One region of the Limosilactobacillus fermentum genome, then DNA from elsewhere that is predicted to be linked to it. Evidence: predicted binding sites of a transcription regulator. Region 1 holds the regulator's gene; the other holds the start of a gene.

Region 1 (2,461 bases):
TGTTGGCCGCGTAAGCAAGGTTGCTCCTGGTGTTACCTCCCTGAAGGTGGGCGACCGGGTTTCGATCGCTTGGTTCTTCAAGGGCTGTGGCCACTGTGAATACTGCTTAACTGGTCGGGAAACCTTCTGTCGCGAAGTCATCAACGCCGGTTACACCGCCGATGGGGCCATGGCACAACAATGTATCGTTCCTGCTGATTACGCAGTTAAGGTTCCGGAAGGCCTGGACCCAGTCGAAGCTACTTCGCTGACTTGTGCCGGGGTTACCATGTACAAGGCCCTCAAGGTTGCTGGCATCAAGCCAGGCCAATGGGTATCAATCGTTGGTGCCGGTGGTCTCGGGAACTTGGGGATCCAATTTGCTCACAACGTCTTTGGTGCTCACGTGGTTGCCGTTGACGGGAACGAAGACAAGCTTCAAGCTGCCAAGGAAAACGGTGCTGAAGTCTTGATCAACCGTCATGATGGTGACGTTGACAAGCAAATCCAAGAAAAGGTTGGTGGGGTTCACGCTGCCGTTGTTACGGCCGTTAACGCTTCCGCCTTTGACCAAGCCGTTGACTCCCTGCGCCCAGACGGGAAGTTGGTTGCCGTTGCCTTACCACAAGGTGACATGCAATTAAACATCGCTAAGACGGTGCTAGACGGGATTATCGTGGCTGGTTCCTTGGTTGGGACTCGTCAAGACCTGGCTGAATGCTTCCAATTTGGGGCTGAAGGAAAGGTTAAGCCGATCGTTAAGACGCGGAAGTTGGATGAAATCAACGACATGATCCAAGAATTAAAGGACAATAAGGTCGTTGGTCGGAACGTGGTTGACTTCGTTCACGAATAAGCTTGTTTGCTAACTTAAGTTAAAAAAGGTCGCCCTGCGGGGAGGCCCTTTTTTATATCTAAAGAGCTTTGTGGGGGTTTCTCAACCAAAAGAATGGTATAATTAAGGTCAAAATTAGTCAGGGATGAGGTGAACACTCTTGGAAGAAAAAAGTATCTCGGACGTGATTGAGGATTACTTAAAGCAAATCCTCGGTAACTCCGCTCAAATTGAAATTCGGCGCGCAGAAATTGCCAACCACTTCGATGTGGTTCCCTCACAGATTAATTACGTGATTAAAACCCGCTTCACCCCTAAAAATGGCTACCTAGTTCGTAGCAAGCGGGGCGGTGGTGGCTACATCCGCATTGAGCGGGTCAGCCTACTTGATAACGTCGACGTGATTGAGATGATGATGGATGTGGTCGGGGCGGCCATTAATGAACGTGACGCCTTTGCCATCATCCAGACTCTGTACAAGGAGAAGTTGATTAGCCGTCGGGAAGGGGATCTCATGCTAGCGGCCACCGCTAAGTCAACCTTGGCTCCCCATGGAACCCGGGGGGAGGAAAACGGCCTGCGGGCTCAGATCCTTATGTCACTCTTGAATCGGTTACGCTATGAAAGCTAACCAGAAAGCGAGCTTTAAATGGATAACGAAAATCTATACACACCAAGCGCCAATAACGTCTTGCGGATTGCCCAGGAACAGGCGCGCTTTTTTAAACACCAAGCCGTCGGGACGGAACACCTCCTCTTGGCCTTGAGCCTCGAAAAGGTGGGGGTGGCTGCGACGGTTTTGCACCAGTTTAACGTCACTAGTGACGACCTGCGTGAAGAGATTGAACGCTACACCGGGTACGGAACCATGCAAAACACCGCTAGCGATGCGTACCTGCCTAATTCGCCAAAGTTACGCGAAATTTTGGCCCTGGCGGCCCGCTTGGCCCAACAAATGGGGGCAAGACGTGTGGGGACTGAGCACCTATTGTTGGCCCTGTTGTCAGATGAGACCATCCTTTCCTCGCGGATCCTTTTGAACTTGGACGTGGAACCAAAGCAAGCCCGCCGGATGTTGTTACGGCGTTTGGGGGTTTCTCAAGAGGGACGGCGCAACCGCCGGCAAAACCAATCCAATACCCAACCGGAGGAGGGGGAAGGGACTACGCCAACCCTTGATAAGTACGGCCGTGATTTGACAAAGGTGGCCAGGGAAGAAGGGCTTGACCCCGTAATTGGACGGGAAAAAGAAATCAAGCGGGCGATTCAGATCCTCGCCCGGCGGGCCAAGAATAACCCGGTCCTGTTAGGGGAACCGGGGGTCGGAAAGACGGCGATTGTCGAGGGCCTTGCCCAACGGATAGTTAACGGTGAAGTTCCTGATGAACTAGCCGAAAAGCGCTTGGTGGTCCTGGATATGGGGACCTTGGTTGCCGGTACCAAATTCAGGGGTGAATTCGAGGGGCGGATCAAAAACGTCATCGATGAAGTTTACCGGGACGGCAAAATTATCTTATTTATCGACGAAATCCACACCATGATTGGTGCCGGGGGAGCAGAGGGGGCGATTGACGCCTCCAACATTCTCAAACCGGCCCTGGCCCGGGGGGAACTCCAGCTGATTGGGGCGACTACCCTGGACGAGTA
Region 2 (2,461 bases), 150 kb from region 1:
TCGTCGCTTTCGCGTGGCAAAGCGACGTTGGCGGCCACTTCAAAGTGGTGACCATCGGCGCTAACGGTGTCTTGGTGCTTTAAGACGCCCAGTTCGCGCAGGCGGGCACTCTCCCGGCTAGCCAGCCGTTGGTACTGATCGATTTGCTGAGGGGTCGGTTGCAAGATCACCCGCCCGTGGGTACCGTCGATGATGGCAACCATGTCGTCATCGGCGTGTTCGGTCACCGTCTTGGTGTCGACCACGGTGGGAAAGCGCATCTCCTTGCTCATCACCAAGAAGTGGGCGGTCCGGCCACCCAGGTCGGTCACAATCCCGGCGACTAGGTGTGGGTTCAAGCGAATGATGTCGGTCGGCGTCAGTTGGTGGGCGACGATGATCGCCCGGTGATCCAACTTAGCCAGGTCCGGCAATTCTTCATCTAATAGGTGGGCCAAGAGGCGCTTTTTGAAGTCCTGCAGCGCCAGCCCCCGTGCGTGGTAGTAATCCGCCCCGCCGGATTGGCGCTTGAAGACGTTTAGGTAGTGGTCAATCCGCTGGGTCGCCGTCCAGGCCGCCGTCGTCGAGTAGCGTTGGATGGCGTCGGTGATCTCCCCTTCAAAACTTTGGTCCTTAGCAATTGCTAATTGGGCGTCAATCACGGTGGCGGCCTTCTCCCCCATCTTTTGGTGAGCCTGCCGACGAAGGTCCGTCAATTCACGTCTTGCTAACGAAAAAGAATCATGAAGCCGGCTGACCTCATGATTCACATTATCGGTGTATTTAGCTTTAACCGTAAACCGCGATTCACCCAACCGGTAGACCGGGGCGATGGCAATCCCACCGCCGGCGGCCACGCCGTCGAGTACGGTGACCATTTTAGTCAGTCAGGCCTTCCTTAGTCATGGTTTCGGCAATGGCTTCGATGGCCTTCGCTTCGTCGTCACCTTCGGCAGTGATGGTAACGTCGGCGTTTTGGCCAACCCCGAGGGACATAACCCCCATGATGGACTTCAGGTTAACGCTCTTGCCGTTGTAAGCAAGGGAAATGTCTGAAGTGAACTTGGATGCCGTTTGAACGAGGATCGTTGCAGGACGGGCGTGAAGCCCAGCTTCGGCAGTAATCGTAAAGTCGCGTTTTTCCATTATAATCAATCTCCTTAGTGTTGATTTAGCGTTGGCAAACATAAGACACCATCTCATTTGGCCAACACTCACTATTTACTTAATTATAGCGATTGTAAGCGGTAAATACAAGGCGAACCACCAGAACTTTTAGTCAGTTTTGAAGCGGTAGTGAATTTGACCGCCCCGTCCGGCTTGCCCTTCAATCTGGCTGCGAAAGGAACTCTCCCGGTAAGCCTGCTGAAAGGCCATAAAGTTATCTGGTTCGACGAGTAGTTCTTCAATTTTTCCGTCACGCAAATCGGCTAATTGACGTACAAAGTCTTCCTTAGTTGCCAAGTTGATGCCCCCTCTTATACTGTGGCTAGCACTCATTTTAGCATTAGTTGCCAATCAGTGCTAAAATTTTCGGTAACGGGAGCCCTTACATGTTCAATTTTTTTATTTGAAGGGGTGCACCCTTTCAATTACGGTTGAAATGACTTGCGGTCCCACGAAAAGTAAGTATAATATAGGCAATGGTCAAGAAAAGTCAAAGGTTGACCCAAACGAAGGGGGATTAATTGATGCTCTGTCAAGTTTGTCAACAAAACCAAGCCACGATTCATCTCCAAATGATGATGAACGGGCAAAAAATGCAAATCGACTTATGTCAGGATTGCTACCAAAAAATGCAAAACATGCAAATGAACCTGTTGAACGGGGGCAGTGATATGAATAATGGATTCGGCTTTGGGAGTCTGGAAGACTTCATGAACGCCATGAACAACATGCAAAACCAACAAGCCAATAACAACAACGAAGGCCAACAAGCCAACCTAAATCAAAACCAACGCCAAGGCGGCGGCCGCGGCAACGGCAAGGGACTGTTAGCCCAGTTCGGGATTAACATGACCGAGCTGGCCCGCCAAGGCAAGATCGACCCGGTAATCGGCCGCGATAAGGAAATCGCCCGGGTCGTCGAAATCTTAAACCGGCGGACCAAGAACAACCCGGTCCTGATCGGGGAAGCCGGGGTTGGTAAGACCGCCGTTGTCGAAGGGCTGGCCCAAGCCATCGTTTCCGGTCAGGTACCAGAAAAGCTAGCTAATAAGGAAGTTATTCGCTTAGACGTCGTCTCCCTGGTCCAAGGAACCGGAATCCGCGGTCAGTTTGAACAGCGGATGCAACAGTTGATCCAAGAGGTTTCTAAGGACGAAAACGTGATCCTCTTCATCGACGAAATCCACGAAATTATGGGTGCCGGCAACGCCGAGGGCGGCATGGACGCCGGTAACGTCTTGAAGCCGGCCCTGGCCCGGGGTGAGTTCCAACTGATCGGGGCCACCACCCTCAACGAATACCGCAAGATCGAAAA

Evidence for each region. The regulator CtsR, encoded in region 1, represses protease genes until heat stress. The targets are predictions, from matches to a motif close to TTGGTCAAAAAAGGTCAAANA.
Region 2: a site for CtsR is predicted at 1,623-1,643, ahead of FG166_RS07380 (ATP-dependent Clp protease ATP-binding subunit). Genes of this name have one in related genera too.

Annotation. Positions count from the first base shown of each region.
Region 1 covers NZ_CP040910.1:1,610,187-1,612,647, reverse strand. Annotated here, with positions in the region: gene adhP (alcohol dehydrogenase AdhP) at 1-835, shown strand, start outside; gene FG166_RS08145 (CtsR family transcriptional regulator) at 975-1,445, shown strand; gene FG166_RS08140 (ATP-dependent Clp protease ATP-binding subunit) at 1,464-2,461, shown strand, end outside.
Region 2 covers NZ_CP040910.1:1,462,445-1,464,905, forward strand. Annotated here, with positions in the region: gene ptsP (phosphoenolpyruvate--protein phosphotransferase) at 1-857, opposite strand, end outside; gene FG166_RS07370 (phosphocarrier protein HPr) at 859-1,125, opposite strand; gene FG166_RS07375 (hypothetical protein) at 1,255-1,443, opposite strand; gene FG166_RS07380 (ATP-dependent Clp protease ATP-binding subunit) at 1,671-2,461, shown strand, end outside.